DNA from 4 places in the Metabacillus sediminis genome. Region 4 is predicted to be linked to each of the others. Evidence: riboswitches for the same ligand, from Rfam matches in the RefSeq annotation. Region 4 holds a riboswitch; each other region holds the start of a gene.
What was found. Region 4 has a riboswitch for S-adenosylmethionine ahead of WCV65_RS07050 (M14 family zinc carboxypeptidase). Riboswitches for the same ligand answer to the same signal wherever they lie in the genome.
Positions count from the first base shown of each region.

Region 1: another riboswitch for S-adenosylmethionine. It lies ahead of mmuP (S-methylmethionine permease); the one in region 4 lies ahead of WCV65_RS07050 (M14 family zinc carboxypeptidase).
Region 2: another riboswitch for S-adenosylmethionine. It lies ahead of WCV65_RS01475 (hypothetical protein); the one in region 4 lies ahead of WCV65_RS07050 (M14 family zinc carboxypeptidase).
Region 3: another riboswitch for S-adenosylmethionine. It lies ahead of WCV65_RS07665 (2,3-diketo-5-methylthiopentyl-1-phosphate enolase); the one in region 4 lies ahead of WCV65_RS07050 (M14 family zinc carboxypeptidase).

Region 1 covers NZ_CP147407.1:4,011,616-4,016,688, forward strand. Annotated here, with positions in the region: gene mmuM (homocysteine S-methyltransferase) at 1-539, opposite strand, end outside; gene mmuP (S-methylmethionine permease) at 514-1,917, opposite strand; SAM riboswitch class I at 2,002-2,105, opposite strand; gene WCV65_RS20625 (TetR family transcriptional regulator) at 2,284-2,862, opposite strand; gene WCV65_RS20630 (aldo/keto reductase) at 2,866-3,840, opposite strand; gene WCV65_RS20635 (alpha/beta hydrolase) at 4,088-4,924, shown strand; gene WCV65_RS20640 (ABC transporter ATP-binding protein) at 5,058-5,073, shown strand, end outside.
Region 2 covers NZ_CP147407.1:255,670-260,742, forward strand. Annotated here, with positions in the region: gene WCV65_RS01460 (FAD-dependent oxidoreductase) at 1-191, opposite strand, end outside; gene msrA (peptide-methionine (S)-S-oxide reductase MsrA) at 288-818, opposite strand; gene WCV65_RS01470 (LLM class flavin-dependent oxidoreductase) at 880-1,926, opposite strand; gene WCV65_RS01475 (hypothetical protein) at 1,943-3,178, opposite strand; SAM riboswitch class I at 3,271-3,385, opposite strand; gene WCV65_RS01480 (DUF4176 domain-containing protein) at 3,808-4,068, shown strand; gene WCV65_RS01485 (hypothetical protein) at 4,077-4,406, shown strand; gene WCV65_RS01490 (hypothetical protein) at 4,458-4,973, shown strand.
Region 3 covers NZ_CP147407.1:1,447,890-1,452,962, forward strand. Annotated here, with positions in the region: gene WCV65_RS07660 (pyridoxal phosphate-dependent aminotransferase) at 1-760, shown strand, start outside; SAM riboswitch class I at 857-970, shown strand; gene WCV65_RS07665 (2,3-diketo-5-methylthiopentyl-1-phosphate enolase) at 1,053-2,282, shown strand; gene WCV65_RS07670 (2-hydroxy-3-keto-5-methylthiopentenyl-1-phosphate phosphatase) at 2,279-2,941, shown strand; gene WCV65_RS07675 (methylthioribulose 1-phosphate dehydratase) at 2,950-3,567, shown strand; gene WCV65_RS07680 (cupin domain-containing protein) at 3,582-4,118, shown strand; gene WCV65_RS07685 (hypothetical protein) at 4,274-4,606, shown strand; gene cbpA (cyclic di-AMP binding protein CbpA) at 4,834-5,073, shown strand, end outside.
Region 4 covers NZ_CP147407.1:1,326,349-1,331,421, reverse strand. Annotated here, with positions in the region: gene WCV65_RS07060 (GNAT family N-acetyltransferase) at 1-449, opposite strand, end outside; gene WCV65_RS07055 (GNAT family N-acetyltransferase) at 476-1,024, opposite strand; SAM riboswitch class I at 1,518-1,624, shown strand; gene WCV65_RS07050 (M14 family zinc carboxypeptidase) at 1,707-4,061, shown strand; gene WCV65_RS07045 (DUF202 domain-containing protein) at 4,149-4,514, shown strand; gene WCV65_RS07040 (FAD-dependent monooxygenase) at 4,571-5,073, shown strand, end outside.

The DNA.
Region 1 (5,073 bases), 1.4 Mb from region 4:
CTCGCTTCCTGAAGAGAAGGAATCGTTTCAATGGCCAGCACATCCACACCCGCTTCTATTAAGGCTGCCATTCTAGGACGATGAAATGCAGCCAGCACTTCATCTGTCACACCATAGTTTCCTCTATACTCTGATCCATCAGCAAGATAGGCTCCATAAGGGCCAATCGATGCTGCAACAAGCGGTTTAGGACGGTTCGCCTGCTCATTCCCCTCCCAAAAATCGTCTCTTGCCTTCTTAGCGAGCTGCACCGTCTTTTTGATAAGATCCAGTGCCACCGCTTCTTCCATTCCCCGCTTTGAAAATCCATCGACCGTTGCCTGGTAGCTTGCCGTAATTGCGCAGTCAGCTCCAGCACGGAAATAATCTGTATGAACCTGATAAATCAATTCAGGATTTTCGAGCAGCACCTTTGCCGACCACAGGGGATCATCTAAGTGACAGCCATGGCGCTCGAGCTCTGTAGCAAGAGCGCCATCAAGAATCATGACGGGATAGGCAGCTAAAATCTCTTCAATTGGATTGAGTTTTTTCGGCATAAACTTCGCCCCTCTTCTTCATAGTCTGGGTTACATAGTAGCTTCCGTAGCAAAACAGGATAAAGGGAATGCCGCAATAAAGGGCAATCCTCTGTGTCGGATCAAAGGCGATTCCGATCAGTGACGCGAGACAAAGGACGAAAGATGCAATCGGCACGAATGGATAAAACGGTGTCCGGTATCCCAAGTCCTCTACCGATTTCCCCTGCCTGATATATTGCCTTCTAAAGAAAAACTGAGACGCGCTGATGCTCATCCAAACTGCCACGACAGCAAGACCAGAAATTGAAACAAGGACGATGTAGACCGTGTCCGGTGCAATGACACTTGACAGCAGGGCCAAGCCGCCTCCGGCCATACTGAGAAGAAGCGCATTTAACGGCACGCCGCGCTTCGTTACTTTTGCAAAAACAGGGGAGATCGTTTTCTTATCCGCGAGGGACCAGAGCATTCTGGACGCCGCATACAAACCAGAGTTGGCGGCGGATAAAATGGCGGTCAGGATAACAAAATTCATCACATCCGCAGCATAAGGAATTCCGATTCTCTCGAAAACCGCCACAAACGGGCTTTTCAGCACACCGGCATCCGAGGAAGGCAGCAGCGCAGACAGGACAACAATCGTTCCAACGAAAAAAATAATCAATCGCCACACCGTTGTCCGAATCGCCTTAGGTATGGTTTTTTCCGGATTCGCCGTTTCTCCGGCAGCGATGCCGATCAGTTCTGTCCCCGAATAGGCAAAATTCACAGCAAGCATCGTCATCAGAACGGCAAACGCTCCATTCGGGAACAAGCCTTCATTTGTGAAGTTTGACAGAAAAGGCGCAGGTTCAGAATCAGCCAGAGGAAGAATCCCGATAACGGCAGCTCCACCCAAGATGATGAAGATTACGATGGCTGCCACCTTCACAGAAGAAAACCAGAACTCTGATTCTGCAAAAAATTTAACGGTCACAGCATTTAATACAAGGATCAAAACCGCAAACAGCGCACTCCAGATCCAAACATTAACGGATGGAAACCACCGCTGCATCAGCAGTCCGGCCGCCGTAAACTCCGATCCGAGTGCAACCGTCCACGTCAGCCAGTACAGCCAGGCAACCGTGTACCCTGTTGCAGGCCCAATGTATTTAGCAGCGTAGCTGTGAAAAGCCCCTGTTTCAGGCATATGTACCGATAGCTCTCCCAGACAAAGCATAACAAGGTAAACGACCACCGCACCGACAAGGTAGGAAAGCAGTGTGCCTAATGGCCCTGCTTGCTGAATGGTGTAGCCTGTACTCAGGAATAATCCGGTCCCAATTACACCTCCGAGTGAAAGCATAATAAGATGTCTTGATTGCATTTTCCGCTGAAATCCAGTCTCTCTCTCCATCTTGACTCTCCTTTGTTCCACACCCAGAAAAATGAAAAACGCACCCTTTTCGCAAAGAGTGCGTGACTGACAAATAAAAGAACAAGCTTATCTATCAGGCTATTCACCCGCTGGAATTAGCACAGTGTCTGTACAGACCTGCTGCTGAGGCTTCAAAGGGCCAGTCCCTCCACCTCTCTGGATAAGAAATTATTTTTTTATAACACTATCAATCTATCAGAAAATTGTCAACATTTCTTCAAAAATAGGTACGAACGGGGAACAGATTGCCTTTTTAGATTCTTTTCAAAAACTCCAACTTCAATTTCGTCGCACCAAACCTGTACGATAAAAGCCGGTCTTCCTTCCCCAGGAAAACCGGCTTTCTTATTTTATAATTCCGGAAAGAATCAAATCCCAAACCATTCTAAATTCCGCATCTATATCCGGGGAGGCCCATTCTTTTGCGTGTGCCGGATGATGAAATTTAGCTGTAGCGATGAAGATGCCTTTAGCAGCTGTCTCAGGATCAGCGGATTTGAACTCGCCATTTGCCATTCCTTCTTTAACAATCGGAATGATCTGGCCAACCAATTCACTAATATGAGCGGTTATCACATCTACTGACTCTTCAGCTAGAGAAGTGTACATGCTAAACAGCTCAGGATCTTCCTTTACGAGTGAGTGCTTAATGCCAATCAATGTTTCCACCCACAAAAGGAGCCGTTCCGTTGATGAGCATTCTTTCTTGAAAACTTTCTTCAGGGGCTGAATGATGCTGTGGAGCCACCTCTCAGCCACCGCTTCCCTCAGCGAAGCTTTGCTTGGATAATGGCGGTATATCGTTCCGTGGCTAATATTCAAGGCCCGGGCTACATCTACCACGCTTGTTTTCTCTGGTCCAAAACGGCGCAGCACTTGTTCCGCCGCATCCAGGATTTCTTCTTTTGTTAATTGCTCTGCCATTCTTTATTCGACTCCCAGCATTCCCATTTGTTCAGCTGCATAGCGTGTCCCGGCTACCGCTTCAGCAGGAACCGCCTCTTCAATTCTGGCCAGATCCGCTTCAGTGAGCTCAAGATTCAAGGCACCAAATGCATCTTGAAGCTGGGAACGTTTTCGGGCACCGATCAGCGGAATAACATCCTCGCCTTTAGAAAGAACCCATGCGATCGCAAGCTGTGCGACATTTGCTTGTTTTTCTTCGGCAATTTCACGCAGTTTTTCTACAAGAGCCAGGTTCTTGTCCAGATTTTCTCCCATAAAGCGCGGAGCAAAAGAACGGAAATCTGGAGCGCCTTGACGATCCTTGGACCACTTGCCGCTCAGCAATCCCCGGGATAAAACACCGTAAGCAGACAAGCTGATTCCAAGCTCCCTTATAGTCGGGAGGATTTCTTTCTCAATTCCGCGGCTGAATAAAGAATATTCGATTTGAAGCCAGCTGATCGGATGAACCTTGTGTGCCCGGCGTATAGTTGCAGCATTTGCCTCTGAAAGGCCGATGTGCTTCACATATCCGGCTTTGACCATATCTGCCATTGCGCCTATGGTCTCTTCAATCGGCACATTCGGATCAACCCGTGCAGGCTGGTATAAATCAATGTAATCCGTACCAAGCTTCTGAAGGGTCTGTGCTAAATTATTTTTCATTGCCTCAGGCCGGTTATTCATCCCGATCCAGCCGCCATCCGGAGATCTGAGCACTCCCGTTTTTACTGCGATGAATGCATTCTCCCGCTTCTTCCCCTGTAAAGCCTCCCGGAGCAAAAGCTCATTATGGCCGGTTCCATAAAAGTCTCCTGTATCCAAAAGGGTTATTCCTTTTTCTAATGCTTCATGAATTGTCGCAATGCTTTCGTTTCTGTCCGCTGCACCGTAAAGATCCGACATGCCCATTAATCCTAAACCGATTTTCGATGCACCAATTTTTATATTTTCCATTTTGAGACCTCCCATTTGTTTGTTTATAGTGTCATCATAACAAAACAAAAAACGAATGACAAATATTATTTTTTGTCATTCGTTTTTACATCAATGTTCTAAGCACCAGACCTAATCAAATCTTTCCATAAAGAACATTTAAAAGATTACCTAAAAACAAATCGGGGTAATTGGCATTTACAGGATGAAAAAAGCAGCGTGTTTAGAAATTTCGGGTTCATCCGAATTTTTGCTTGGAGGGATAATCATGGCAATGCTAACTGTTGGTAATGAAAACGATGCACCAATTGAAACTTATTATGAAGATCAAGGAACGGGGAAACCTGTCGTACTGATTCACGGATGGCCGCTTAGCGGGCGTTCTTGGGAAAAGCAGGTGCCTGCTTTAATTGATGCAGGCTATCGAGTCATTACATATGACCGCAGAGGATTTGGAAAATCCTCGCAGCCTTATAGCGGCTATGAATATGATACATTCGCAGCCGATCTGAACAAATTGCTTGAGCACTTAGACCTTCGTGAAGCGGCACTTGTCGGTTTTTCAATGGGCGGCGGAGAAGTAGCACGCTATATAAGCACATACGGAACAGAACGGGTGAGCAAAGCGGTTTTCGCCGCAGCCGTCCCTCCTTATCTGTACAAGGCATCGGATAACCCCGATGGAGGTCTTGATGATGGGGCAATTGAAGAGTTCCAAAACGGAGTAAAGGGAGACCGGATCGCGTTTCTTGATACGTTTACTCACAACTTCTTTGCAGCCGGAGACAAGACAGACCTTGTCAGCGAGCCGTTCCGTCTCTATAACCGGGATATTGCAGCAATGGCGTCTCCAAAAGGCACCCTTGACTGTATCGCAGCGTTCGCTAAAACCGATTTTCGGGGCGACTTGGAGAAAATAACCGTCCCAACACTCATCATTCATGGGGATTCAGACGGGACTGTACCGTTTGAAGTGAGCGGCAAGCGTACCCATGAAACGATTCCAGGAAGTGAGCTTGTTGTGATTGAAGGCGCTCCTCATGGCTTCAACGCTACGCATGCCGAGGAATTTAACCGGGGTTTAATCAACTTCCTCAATTCTTAAAATGAATAGCAATAATGAGCCAAAAAACCAGTTTGATTGGCAAACTGGTTTTTTTCTTTGCTGTTTTCCATATCCACGCTCCTCTGTCTTAAGCTATAGTCAAAAGAGATCATCACGAACAAGGAGGAGCAGGATGAACGAAACACCTG
Region 2 (5,073 bases), 1.1 Mb from region 4:
ACATCCGCTTCAAGAAGAACGACCTTGACTCCTTCCTTGGCAAGCAAATAGGCAGCAGTAATTCCGGTAATGCCGCCGCCGACAATAACAGCTTCTGTTTCCAGACTTTGCTGGAGCTTGGGGAAGGATGGAAGCTCGGCGGATTCTCTCCAATATGGTTCTGGAGTTGAGGGAATCGGTTGATTTGGCAAAGGGATGCCTCCTTTGTTTATGTACTACCACCTAATTTTTCCAAAAACGAAGAATTCATGTAGAGAAAAATAAAAAAGAGTGCGGTTTCCCGCACCCTAGTTCCAATTCTCTTTTGCAAAAGCATCCCTGCCGGATTCCACTCGTTCCTGCTTGTATTTTTCAGGATTCTTTTTATAGAAATCCTGATGATACTCTTCAGCAGGGTAGAAGGTACTTGCTTCTCTGATTGGCGTTAAAATCGGTTTCTTAAACTTGCCGCTTTCCACCAGTTCCTTTTTAGTGGCTTCGGCTGCCTGCCGCTGCTCTTCCGTATGATAGAAAATAATCGCCCGGTATGACTCGCCCCGGTCAATAAACTGGCCCTCGTCATCAGTCGGGTCAATTTGCTGCCAATAAAGCTCCAGCAATTTTTCATAAGGAAAAAGACTGGGATCATATTGAATCTGCACTGCTTCCGCGTGGCCGGTTGTTTGTGCTTTTACTTCTTCATAGGTCGGGTTTTCTTTATGGCCGCCTGTATAGCCGGATACAATGCCGTGAATGCCTGGAAGCTCGTCGAATGGTTTCACCATGCACCAAAAGCAGCCTCCTGCGAATGTAGCCGTTTCTAATTGTGTGGTTGTCATGTTGGTTCCTCCTTATAAATCCTTACTAAAGTATAAAACGGATTAGATACGGGTGTATAGTTTATCGAACTGCGGTCCTCTTTCTTTCCACAATCGGCATGACTGTTTTAGAAAAACGCTCCATTTCTTCAAGCTGCGGCGAAAATTGGAGCAGCAGCAAATCAAGACCTGCCTCTTCAAACTGGATGATCCGCTCTGCAATCTGTTCCGGTGTCCCGACGAGATTCGGGCGCAGTCCCCGGTTTGACACCGAATAATCCTGAAGCTGGATTTGCTGTTCAAGCTGGGATTTGCTTGTGAAATCTTTAAAGCCTGCGTAAGCAGAGGACTCTTTTACATCGGTTATGCGAGCGAGCTCTTCTGCCGCCTCTTCCTCCGAATCCCTGCATATCACGTATGCGGCCATTCCAAAGGAGGCGAATGGATTTTCATTCACGGTTTCTCTTAAACGAACCATTTCTTCGATTTTTGAACGGACTTCATCCACCGTTCCCCCGTGCATCACATAAGCGTCGCAATAGCGGGCAATCGTCTCTTTTCCGCGCGGACTTTCGCCTCCTGCATACAGGATCGGATTCGGTCTTTGAACTGGTTTCGGGAAAAGCTTTGCTTCTTTGTATTCATAATGCCTTCCTTTATGGGAGAATGAGTCTTCCATCCAAAGCCCTTTCAGAACCTCAACAAACTCCTCTGTCCGGCTGTAGCGCTCATCATGCTCGGTAAAAATACCTCCGTACTGTCTCGCTTCTTCTTCCCACCAGGCGGAGACGACATTTAACGTAAACCGGCCATTGCTCATCTGATCTAGGTTGGCCGCCATCTTGGCCGCCACTGCGGGGTTATGAAAGCCCGGTCTGATAGCCGTCATAATTTCAATTTTATCAGTGACTGCGGCAAGTCCTGCTGCCGTTGTCCACGCTTCAAGCGAATCGTATTCCGGGCCTTTAATATCGTTTAAATAAAGCTCTGCGATCAAAGTTGTGCTATAGCCCCATTTCTCACCTGACTGAATGACCTTTTTTGCATAGTCAAAAGTGGGAGGCATCTTTTCATCCTGAACATTTCTGAGCCAGCCCCCAAAAAGGGGAAGCCAAAATCCGTATTTCATCCCATTCACACCTTTCCTAGCACGGGCATACATACCCCTGATTGAATTTATTTTTCATTTGCTGTACAGAAGGTGCGCGGTCTTCAGCTGAAAATACAGCTTCTGTTATATGTGTGGAGGTTTCACCGAAGAGCACCGAAGCCATTTCGGAATCGGACAGGTGTCCATGAAAAGTACCGGGACGTTCCTGCTTAACCTTTAGATAGTCATCTAAATATACCCATTTTGAATAGTCCAATACTGGATATTGGGCTTCTCCTTTTAACCCGGTCACTTCGTTATAAGCGAGAAGAGGCAGGTTAACTCCCGAGAAAATCGGAAGTCCGATCCACTTCCAAACTCGTGTATTCACATCCAGTAATTTATATGTGTCATCCCGTTTGTCATATACGAATTCTGTCTCCGCAATTCCGTAATACCCTTGCGCTTTTAATATTTCAGCACCGTATGAGACAAACCGGCCGCCTTCAGCAGACTCAACAAGACAGCCCGTTCCGAAGTTCAAAGGATATTGCTCAAGCTTTCTGCCGGTGAACTGGCCTTTTATTTCCCCGTCCATACTCGTATAGGTGCAGAGAGAATAAAAGTCTGAAAGAGAGCTGCTGATTATATCCTGGATTACAACCTCATGGCTGGCTGTTCTAGCCAGGATGGCGGTGAGCTCCTCCGTACTGTTCGCGGTAAAAGCCTTCGTCTGAAAAGCTTCATAAAAACTGCGCTGTTCCACAGGTTTTACGATGCATGGAAAAGGAAGGTCATCCGGGTATTCACCCGAAAACTCTTCCGGATACCAGGTTGCAGGGATTGGAATGTTTAATGAAGCGGCTTTTTTATAAAGCTTCCGTTTATTTAAAAGAGATTCAACGTTGTCCCACTCCGCGAACGGGAATAAGAAATACTTTTCAAGCTCGGTCCGGTGTTTACTGACGAGCAGCACCCATTCATCATTGCACGGAAACAATACACCCTTTAGAGGGAGATTCCGTCCGATTTCCATCAGCAGACTGATAAATTCCGCCTCTTCAGTAAATGGATTAGGACATAAAGCAGTGGTATGAACATATTTAGATTGAAGCCCGACCGCCCGTCCATCTCTGTCCAGCGCGACAATGGGAATACCTTCTTTTCCCAGAGCCCGGGAAATAGCCAACCCTGTGATATGGGAGTTGAAAATAATAGCAGGATGCTTGTCTTCCGGAAGTGTCTTTAACTGGTTCCATAATTCTGTTCCTTTTATAAGAAAATCTGTCAATCTACCCATCTCCTTATGTCATAAAAACCGCAAAAAACCCCTCTTCATGAGCAGAAGAGGGGTGGAACAATCTGAAAAGCAGACCGGCTCTTCTCTCATCTTTCAAACACATGAATGTGTCTGCAGGAATTAGCACGGTTTCACAAAAATCGTGATCCGTTGCCGAGGCTTCGCAGGGCCATGTCCCTCCGCCTCTCTGGATAAGAGTTATTAGAATTAAATTGATCATATGTTCGTTTGATATATTTGTCAAGGACTGGGCTTCTGGAAACTTTGGAGGCAAAAATGTCGAGGGAAGGCGGAAACGATTATTTCCTGGAAAATAATTTAGTCGAAATTGTCATTTTGAAGGGAATTAACCATGCAGAATGCTAAACAATATAAAATCCTTTTCTCCTCAAAAGTGGTTTATGTTTTAAAAGAGGGGGGTAGGACTTATATAACATGATTATGGATAAATATACCTTGGTAATTATCGGAATTTCAATATTATGTTAGTTCTATAATCACATTTTTTCTAAAATATAAATAGTTGTTTGAAAAGATGAAAAGATATGAGTTAGTATAAATTTATCTGATTTTTACAAAACAAGGAATTTATTTGAATCAAAAGAGTAAGGTGTGGTTGGATGAGTGCAAATTTACTGAATTTTTATTCTCAATTAATAGCAGATAAAGAAATTTATGGAAGAAAGCAGCAACAGGCGGATAATGAGGATAAAGTTTGGGACTATGTTGCTTGTCCTTACCCTCAAGGTCACATTGGGGATAATACAAATGTATTCTTTAATCATAATCAAATTAACAAAGTTTTTTTTAAAGGACTGGAAACAAAAGGCGAAAAGGCATTGAGAAAACAACTAAAAGAGATTTTCAGCGATAAAAAATGAAGAGTTGGATGCATTGGTTTACAGAACCTTATGCCATAGCAGCATCAGAAATAAGGTATCTGGTTAACAGAAACAAAGAGTCTGATGTACATAAAGAAAAGTACCGAATTAACCAGCTTATTCTTTTTAACATAATATTTATGCTTATGTACTCTATTTTCTTTTTAGGTTCAATTACTTATATTATTCTATCATTTTTTGTGGCTTGGTATGGTTTTTTAGTTCTAGTGATCACGATTCCAATGATGGTTTTAGCAAAAGCTGTACAGAAGAAAAGATATTTATCGCGTAGAGATGCTTTTATAAAAGACGATCCTAATTTAATAAACCATCGGTAGAGGCTCATTGGCCATTCATATAATCTAAGAAAGTAGAAAGGAATTTACATCGTGAAATACTTATCTTTTTTAATGATTTTATGTTTTTTTCTGGTAGGCTGCAGTGATAAGGAAAACAGTCAGAAAGAATTATCTAAAGAGGAAAAACAAAAGATTATACTAACCTATGTGAATGAATCAACCCAAAAAGTTTCGGATTACGAAGTAGAGGCTTTCAACTCGCTTTCTTCAGTTTCTGGAGACAACTATTCTGATGACAAGACTCTTCTTGCAGAGTTAGTGAATAATACAATGCCGGCATACGAAAAAGCTGTAAAGGAAGCAAAAAGTATTAAACCAGAAATTAAGGAACTGGATAGTCCTGCAAAAAAAATGGTTACAGCAACAGAAACTTTTTATAGTGCACTTGAACTTGAAAAAGAAGCTTTAGAAAAAAGTGATGAAGAAATAATGCAGAAATCAAACCAAAAGATGCTGGAGTATCAGAAGCTCATTAAGGAATATCATGCAGAAATGAAACAGATCACTAAAAAATACAATGTAGATTATGATCCTACAAACGATTAATGGTTAGAGTCTCTCTACTAAACACTTGAATGTCTAAGTGTTCTATTTTAGATTGCTCATGCTTGTCTTTTTTGAAGTTCGATATCGGTATTCATAAGAA
Region 3 (5,073 bases), 120 kb from region 4:
GATGCACACGATGCCATTGCTTGAGAAAAATCAGTTTTTGCCGGACTATACGGAAATTCCGTCTGCCATTTTGGACTCTGCGAAGCTTATGTTCCTGAACTATCCAAACAACCCAACAGGAGCTGCCGCGAATAAAGCGTTTTTTGAAAAGACGGTTGACCTGGCCAATAAGCATCATATTTGCACCGTGCATGACTTCGCATACGGAGCCATTGGTTTTGATGGAGAAAAACCCGTCAGTTTCCTCCAGACACCTGGCGCAAAGGAAGTCGGAATTGAAATTTATACGCTTTCCAAGACATTCAATATGGCAGGATGGAGGGTGGCCTTTGCGGCAGGTAATCCATCCGTCATAAATGCAATCAATTTATATCAAGACCATATGTATGTTAGTGTGTTTGGTGCGGTTCAGGATGCAGCTGAGGCAGCGCTGCTCGATGAGAGAGGCAGCACACAAAAACTTGTCCAAATGTATGAGAAACGAAGAAATACACTGGTAAACGCTTTTCGCGGCATTGGCTGGGATATTCAGGCGCCGAAGGGAAGTTTTTTCGCCTGGCTTAAGGTGCCGGATGGATACACATCACAGGAGTTTTCCGATATTCTTTTAGAGAAAGCGCATGTAGTCACCGCACCGGGCAATGGCTTTGGGCAATATGGAGAAGGATATCTCCGAGTTGGTTTGCTGACAGATGAATTACGGATTGAGGAAGCAGCTGCCCGCATTTCAAAGCTTGGGATATTTGTGACGGCCGATTAAGCAAAGTAAAAAATAGGTTGACAGAGCACTCAATTCCTGTAATAATCCAAATTAATTGAAAATTTAAACCTGCAGATGCCATGCAGGTCTATATTGTACTTATCAAGAGCAGGTGGAGGGACTAGCCCAATGAAGCCCGGCAACCGACCCGAACGAATCATGTTCAGGCACGGTGCTAATTCTTGCAGCAGACATGCTGAGGGATAAGGTACTGCAGAATGAATGATGCAAAGCCTCTTCTCTTGTGATGAAGGGGCTTTTTATTTTTTCACCAAAAGCGAGGGACAAAAAAATGAGTGAAATTATCGCAACCTATCTTGTTCATGACCGGAAGGGAAATTTAGAAAAAAAAGCAGAAGGAATTGCTCTTGGACTGACAATCGGTTCCTGGACTGATTTGCCCGAGCTTGAAAAAGAGCAGCTGAAAAAGCATAAGGGAACCGTCATTTCAGCGGAAGAACTGGAGAAAGACACAGATCTTGAAGGAAAGTATACAAAGGGTCTTATTAAAATTGCTTATCCTTCAGTCAATTTCAGTTCCGACCTGCCGGCCATATTAACCACGGTTTTCGGGAAACTTTCATTGGACGGTGAAGTGAAGCTATTAGACTTAGACTTTTCTGATTCATTGGCAAAGCATTTTCCAGGGCCTAAATTTGGCATTGAAGGAATTAGAGAGAGGATTAACGTATATAACCGGCCGCTCCTAATGAGCATTTTTAAAGGGGTGATTGGCAAGGATTTACATTATTTAGAGGAGCAGCTGTTTGATCAGCTTGCCGGCGGGATGGATTTAGTAAAGGATGATGAAATTCTCTTTGAAAATCCGCTGACTCCATTTTTTGAAAGAGTGAAGCGAGGCGGCCAAATCATAAAGCAGCTGAAGGAAGAGACAGGAAAGAATGCTCTATATGCTGTCAATCTTACAGGAAGAACGTCTGAAATCCGCGACAAAGCGAGATTCGCTGCAGAGGCTGGAGCCACTGCTTTACTATTCAATGTTCATGCTTACGGGCTCGATGTCTTGCAATCACTGGCAGAGGATGATGAAGTACCGGTTCCTATCATGGCTCATCCTGCTGTGAGCGGGGCGTTCGCAGCATCAGACCGATATGGGTTCTCGTATTCTCTAATTCTGGGAAAGCTAATCCGCGCGGCTGGAGCAGATTTTTCTTTATTTCCGTCTCCATACGGCAGTGTGGCACTGAAGAGAAAAGAGGCCCTCGGAATAGCTGAGGAATGTACAGTCTCCTCTCCATTTAAAAAAGTATTTCCAGTACCTTCAGCTGGAATACATCCTGGACTGGTGCCGGTTATCATGAAGGATTTTGGAAATGACAGCATCATCAATGCGGGGGGCGGGATTCATGGCCATCCGAACGGGGCTAAAGGAGGAGCAGCAGCATTTCGTTCAGCCGTTGATGCGGTTCTTGAAGGCATAACACTTGAAGAAAAAGCAAGGACGAATGAGCACCTGGAAAAGGCCCTAAAGCTCTGGGGCCAGTACGAGGCGGCAAAATGAAGCCAGTCATATTTTGCGACTTCGATGGAACCATCACAAAAAATGACAACATTATCGAAATCATGAAGCAGTTTGCCCCTCCTGAATGGGAGGAGCTAAAGAATCAGGTCCTTAATCGAACCATTTCAGTTAAAGAAGGGGTCGGCAAAATGTTTTCCCTGCTGCCTTCTTCTAAACGAGAAGAAATCACCGCTTATGTTTTAAATCAAGCCGAAATTCGGGAAGGATTTATTGAATTTGCAGCCTATGCAAAAGAGCAGAGGATCGAATTGTACATTGTAAGCGGAGGAATTGATTTTTTTGTTCATCCTCTTCTTACTAGTCAAATTGAGCAGCAAAAAATCTATTGCAATGAGGCGGACTTTCATGGGGAACAAATCCTTATTCAATGGCCGCATCCATGTGATGCAGACAGCGGGTGTGAAATGGAGTGCGGCTGCTGCAAACCCTCCATCATTCGAGGTATTGCCAGCGCTGATCAGGAAATTATTGTAATCGGAGATTCTGTTACCGACCTGGAAGCAGCAAAAATGGCTGACTTTGTCATTGCAAGGGACTATTTGCTGGATAAGGTGAAAGAACAGTATTTATCATTCGAACCGTTTGAAACATTCCATGATGTTGTGAGCATTTTAGAGAAGAGGAGGGTGAGTGTGTGAGAACGATTATGGAACAGCGCTGGCGTGAGCTGGCTGAAGTGAAACGGGAGCTTGCAGAAAGAGACTGGTTTCCTGCTACAAGCGGCAATCTTGCAATCAAAACGGCCAGTGAGCCATTAACCTTTTATGTGACGGCGAGCGGCAAAGATAAGAGGAAGGAAAGTTCGGAGGATTTTTTGCTTGTTGACGGCAGCGGGCAGCCGGCGGAAGAAACAGCATTGAAGCCATCTGCTGAAACTCAGCTTCATATCGAGGTCTATACAAGAACGAACGCTGGATGCAGTTTGCACGTTCATACGGTGGACAACAATGTGATTTCTGAGCTATATGCTCACGAAGGGCAGATAACCTTCACGGGACAGGAAATTATTAAAGCTTTTGGCCTTTGGGACGAAGATGCCTCCTTCACCATTCCCATCATTCCGAATCATGCCGACATTCCCGAGCTCGCCAGCGTATTTGGCCAGCATGTCCATGGAGATGCCGGTGCCGTTCTGATCAGGAATCATGGAATAACTGTATGGGGAAGAAACGCCTTTGAAGCAAAAAAATATTTAGAAGCTTGCGAATTTCTATTCTCGTATCATCTGAAACTCAAGCAATTCAGCGCTTTATCAATTAACTAATAGGGGGAAGAACAATGGCAACGATTTATTTTCAAAATACAGGTGAAAGACTCAGCGATCAGGATCAAGTCGCAGCTTTTTTAGAAAAGCAGGAAGTCATTTATGAAAGCTGGGATATTCAAAAGCTTCCAGAACATTTAGAGGAAAAGTATGATTTGTCTGATGAAGAAAAAGAAGAGATCCTGCAAGTTTTCAAAACAGAAATAGAGGATATCTCCAAAAGACGCGGCTATCAGGCGCAGGATATCATTTCACTTTCTGACAAAACTCCTAATCTTGAAGAACTGCTGAAAAATTTCCAACAGGAACACCACCATACAGATGATGAAGTAAGATTCATTGTCAGCGGGCATGGAGTTTTCATTATCCAAGCAAAGGACGGTTCTTTCTTCAATGTTGAGCTCGTACCAGGCGATTTAATTTCCGTTCCTGAAAACATCCGCCACTATTTTACACTTCAGGAAGACCGCAAAGTCGTAGCCGTAAGAATTTTCGTTACAAAAGAGGGCTGGGTGCCGATTTACGATAAAGAAGAATTAGAAGCAAAATAAGAAAGAGACGGGGAATATACTTCTCCGTTTCTTTTTTTTTGTTAGCGTTGTGCTGATTTTTGCAGAGGGCTAGGCGGCGGGTGGTTCACTTTAAATATTATATGAAACCTGTATAGCAGGATCTGTCCCTAGCTAATTTCCTGTCCGATGAGGGAGTGAATTTAGCCGGCTTGTTAGCCATTCCGGCTGGAAAATTGAGAGAAACGGCTGGAAAAATAAGTTTGGCTGGAATGAGGCGCGGAACGGCCGAAATAGAAAAGGAGTCGGCTGGAATCAAGGCAAAACCGGCTGGAAAACAAAGGGGATCGGCTGGAAAAATAAGTTTGGCTGGAAAGAGGCGCGGAACGGCCGGAAAAGAAAAGGAGTCGGCTGGAATCAAGGCAGAACCCGCTGGGAAACAAAGGGGATCGGCTGGAAAAATAAGTTTAGCTGGAAAGAGGGGCGGAACGGCCGAAAGCAGCTCGGAATTGGACAGTAGCTCGCGGTAACTGTCCGGTGTTTTTAGTATGTTCTCCAATTCATCTCTTCAGCAGCTCAATCATACGGTCATTCAAAACTATAATTTACATAACAGCTTTTTATGGGATTAGAATCATAGACTAAAAGGTATAAGACTACTAACTAACTGAAAAATCATAATTTTCTTTACTTATACTCACCTTAAGTGTAAAATTCTCTAAAATCCTTATCAGTCTACTTTACTAGGAGGGCTATGATGAAAATCCGTTATAACTATGTGAAAAAAGAAGAGGTAAAGTACTGTGATGCTTCAAGTACTGTAAAGGAAGCATATGATCAATTGAAGGAAACCGGATACAGGAGCATTCCGGTTCTTGGTGACGGCGGAAAAAAATTTGCCGGTTTAATTTATAAAGTAACCCTCCTTGAGTATTATCATGAGATGGATGGAAAAGATGAAGATTCAATTGCGTCGCTTATAAAAGATGAGGATGCA
Region 4 (5,073 bases):
TCATCTTCGGATTCATACACTCTATTAAAACCTGCTTTTTCATAAAAATAATGATTATTCAGCTGCCTGCTGGACGTTTCCAGCTCCCAGGAAGTGACCTTCGGGTACGCCTCTTCTGCCAATTTAAGCGCAATCGATCCAATCCCTCTCACCTGTAAGGAAGGGCTTACAAAAATACGGTCGATTCTCGCGTGCAAATTGCCTGCGAGTGTCATAATCAATCCGCCTGCTATCTTTTCATCTTCGAGGATTTTGTAATAGACTAACTCCCGAATACTGTACTCCGTCATATGAATGGACTGATATCCTGGCGGCTGGATATTGTAATCTATGATTTCATCCTCTTCACAAAGCCATTTCTTTGCTTCTTCATTAAAGGTTTCCTTCATGATGCTTGTCAGGGTTTCAGCGTCCGATAAGGAAGCTCTTTTTATCGTTATGTTGAACATATTTCTCTTAATCTCCCTATTATGTATTATGATTCATTCCATCTGCCCATGAGAATAGTGCTGTAGAATTTGCCGTCTGATAAAAGCTTATCCTTTTTTAAAATACCTTCTGTTTCAAATCCCAGTCTGCTATAAATCTTTATCGCCCGGTCATTCGTTTCCAGTACCTTTAAATTCATTTTCTTTATTCCAATGGAGTCTGCCCAGGTAATCGATTCTTTTAATAGATTCACGCCAATCCCATACCCCCAGAAATCCTTCAGTACGCCCACTCCAAATTCTGCTTTATGCGAGGATCTTTTCAATTGATTTCCTTCACACCTCGAAAATCCCACAATTTCTCCATCCACTTCGGCAACTAAAAACAAATGGCTCGGCATTTCCGTATCAGTCTTAATCAGCCGTTCAAAGCCTGTTTCATCAATAAATCCCTCTCCCTCCTCCCTGTCTAAATTTTCTGTTTCTCCATCAATGCGGGCTCTTACTTTGGACAGCATCCTTGCGTCACTATTTACGGCAGACCTGATTGAATATTCAAGGTCCTTCACTTTAAATGTTCGATTCTTATTCTTCACGGGATTCTCCTATCTTGATTTGTTCACATCTTCTCTATCCATATTAAGGGAGTTACGATTAATCGGGCAATATTTTCTTTGGTAAGGGGCAACTCTATACTATTTCAGCTTTTTCTAATGATTAAAGCCGTCATTCCATTTACGATTACTCCAAATAAAAAAGCATAAGAAAAGTACATGCTGGATATGACCAGCACTTATCCTTATGCATCCAGAAAAAACGGCAGCAGAAAGACAAGAATTCCTGCTCCAAGAAGGATCAAAGCCGGAAGAAAACGATATTTCACTGAAATTTCCAATGTTACCTAGATAAAAATCATAATTAAGAAGATAGGTAAAATAAAACTAAAGATTGTGTTCATTTAATCTTCCTATCTCCATACCTCATTCCTATTTTACCATTTCCTTCTAAACACAAAGAATCATTTTCCTATTTTCATATTGACGCGCTGTTAAAATCCTCTATAATACAAACTAATTCAATACGAAAACTCTTTTATCAAGAGCAGGCGGAGGGACAAGCCCTATGAAGCCCGGCAACCGGTTGACCATGGTCAATACGGTGCTAATTCTTGCAGCGTTTACGCTGACAGATAAGAGAGAGGGATCCCTTTGTGTGCAAAGCCTCTTTCTTATCCGGAAAGAGGCTTTTCTGTGTTGAAAAACCTTTAGGAGGAAAGAAATGAAGAAAAAGCCGATTTTATCCGTTTTACTGAGCGCAAGTTTATTGGGAAGCCTACTTCCCGCCCAAGCACTGGCCGGGGAGACCGAAAGAAAGCAGAGTCTTTTCAATTCAGAACAATATGACTACATAACGTATGATGCTCTTAAAGGGAAATTAGAGTCCTTTGAAAAGCAAAGCAGCCGTGTTCAATTGGACATTACAGGAAAATCTTCCACCGGCAAAAATTTATACACGGTCACTATTTCTGACAGCAAGTCTAAGGAAAGTGAACTTAAGTACAAGGGATTACGGAAGCTCATGAGAGAAAATCCGGAAAAAGCGCAGCGCTACCTGAAAGCAAATCCGGATATTAAGCCCCCGATTTTAATTCACGCATCTATTCATGGAACCGAATTTGTCGGTACAGATGCAGCACTCCGGTTAATTGAACGGTATGGATTTAAGAACGATCAGGAAACAAGGGAGATTTTGAAGAACTTCACCCTGATTATCAATGTAGACGCGAATCCTGACGGACGTGTCGATGCTACCCACTTTAATGGAAACGGGATTGATCTGAACCGTGATTTCGTGACCCAGTCCCAGCCTGAAACGCAGGCGGCAGTTAAGCAAATCGCCCAGCTTAACCCACTCGTTCTTCTTGACCTTCACGGATATGTCAGACAGCGAGGAGAAGCAAATCATCCTGGATTGATTCTTCCGGGTACACCCCCTCATAACCCGAATTATGAATACGATTTGCTTTATAAGTGGATGAATCAGCAGGCAGAAGCGATGGAATCGAATATTGTCAGCGAAAAAGACAACTACGAGAACGAATTGTACAAAAAACTGGAAGGCACTCACATCCCATTACGAGATTCAAAATCCGGCTGGGATGTCTATCCTCCCATTTACACTCCGGCTTATGCCATGCTTCATGGGGGCCTTGGCTATACATTGGAAGCACCAACGAATGATTGGGATGGTGTGAAATGGCAGGTTGATGCTGTGAATGGTGCCCTTAAATTTGCTTTACAGAATAAGCAGGCCATGCTTCAAGACCAGCTTGAAGTGTTTGACCGCGGAGTAAAGGGTGAGCATCCAAACAATAAAGATGGCTTCTATCCTGACAGCTACATCATCCCGGAAAATAAAAAAGATAACAGCGCTGTGCAAAAGGTGGTCCATCATTTACTTAAAAATGATGTAAAAGTGGAGCGAGCGGCTAAACCATTTCGCGCAGATGGAAAGCGCTATGAAAAAGGGACCTATATTATCGATCTTAACCAGCCAAAGGCAGGTCTGGCTAACGCTCTTCTATGGGACGGAGAGGATATTACAAACGAAATTGATGCCATGTATGATATTTCCGCCTGGAATCTCTCTGAACTTTGGGGCTTTGATGCCATCCAAAGTAAAGAAGATTTGACCGTCCAAACAAAAGAAGTTCGGGCGGAAAGTGTCCGCGGAAAGCTGATTGGCAAAGGACCCTACTCGATTCCAAATACATCTGTAAATGCAGTCCGCCTTGTTAACTCTCTCATTGATCAGGGAGTTTCCGTCAAAAAAGATAACGAAGGAAATTTTTACGCTGAGGAAAAAGGGAAAGCGATTCAGAGAGCGGTTCAGGTTTCCGGATTAACTTTACGGACAAAAGCAGTCCCTAAAGAAGCAATCCCGCTAAAAAACCATCGGGTTGCCATTTTAAAGGATGGCGGCATGGGCAAAGTTCAGTCTCATTCAGGTACAAAGCTCGCCCTCGAACGACTTGGATTTCAAGTGTCGGAAGTTCATCCGAGAGATGTAGCCAATAATGGATTAAACGGCTTTGATACCTTTATTTACAGCGGAAGCGCCAGCCTGACTTCTTATAAGCTCAGCGAAGCAAATAAAGAATTTGGTTTAACGGATGACGAGGAATTGAAAAAGTTTAACGGACAAATCAAGCAGTTTGTTGAACAGGATGGCCATTTTATCGCAATCGGAGCAGGAGGTTCCCAGGCAGCAAAAGCTGCAGGATTAACGGAAGTGGATATCAATAAAGGCTTTTCCAGCAGCAACGGAATTGTAAAAGTCGATTATCTCCCATCCCCTCTTACAGCCGGATACAGCAGGAACGATGCCGGTTTCGTATACGGACCCGTGTGGTATTCCAGCACAGAGGGCACAAACATTGCCGCCACTTTTGTGAACAATGACTCCTTCTTTACCGCCGGCCACTGGAAAGACCGCTCACCGGCTAAAGGCCAGCCAGTCATCGTGCAGGAAAAAGACAAGCCGGTTACATTATTCGGCATTGAAGCAGGCTTTAGAAACCATACGGATTATTTATTCAGGCTGATTTCAAATGCCGTATTTGAGAAAGAATAGACAGGAGAGAGCATCGGATGCCGGTGCTCTTTTTAATGGAATAATATGATAGAATACGGGTAAAACGGCAAACATAGAGGAGATTCAATGGAAAAAGAAAAAACCATCAGTTCAAAATACATCCAGCAGCATCTGGCAAATGAACGGACGTATCTCGCCTGGGTGAGAACGGCCATCGCCATCATAGGGATTGGGTTTTTAATCACCAACCTTCACTTCAGCTTTATGGACAAAGCCTCCCCGGAAGCGAACACATTGACCATTGTCATCGGTGTTTTCTCCATCATTTGCGGGTTTTCACTCATCCTGTTTTCTACATTCGATTATCGGAAAAAAACAAAGCAAATTGATGAGCAGACCTTCCGTCCATCACGCCATATTGTCACGTGGGTTTCCGCTTTGCTTGTCGTCATTATTTTGATTTTTTCCCTTTATTTCTTTTTAATCTTTTAGCTCTAATCGTTGCAGGAGGATCATGTTTTTATTTAGTTCATTAAGGGGGAAACGTTATGTCTGCTCAAGTATTAATTACAGGCGCTGGCCCAACCGGTCTGGTGCTCGCCCTTCGTCTGGCCAAGCACGGGATTTCGTTCCGGATTATTGATCAAAACAAAGGACCTGGTGAATCCTCCCGCGCTCTTGTCGTTCATGCGAGGACACTGGAATTTTACCATCAGCTGGGCTTTGCTAATGAGGTCATTCAACTAGGAATCAAAATGAAATCCGTCCACCTTCTTGAAAACGGACAGGAAAAGGCTGAGTTGGAGCTGGCTGATTTAGGAGAAGGTTTAAGCCCTTATCCGTTTATCCTTAGTCTCGCTCAGGATGTTCACGAACAATTTTTAGTTAAGAAACTGCAAGAGCAAGGCATTGAAGTGGAATGGGAAACAGAGCTCCTCTCCTTTACGGACCATGGAGATGAGGTGGAGGCCGTCATCCGCAAAAACGGGCAGACAGAATGTGCTCGTTTTGACTACATATGCGGCTGCGACGGAGCCCACAGCACGGTCCG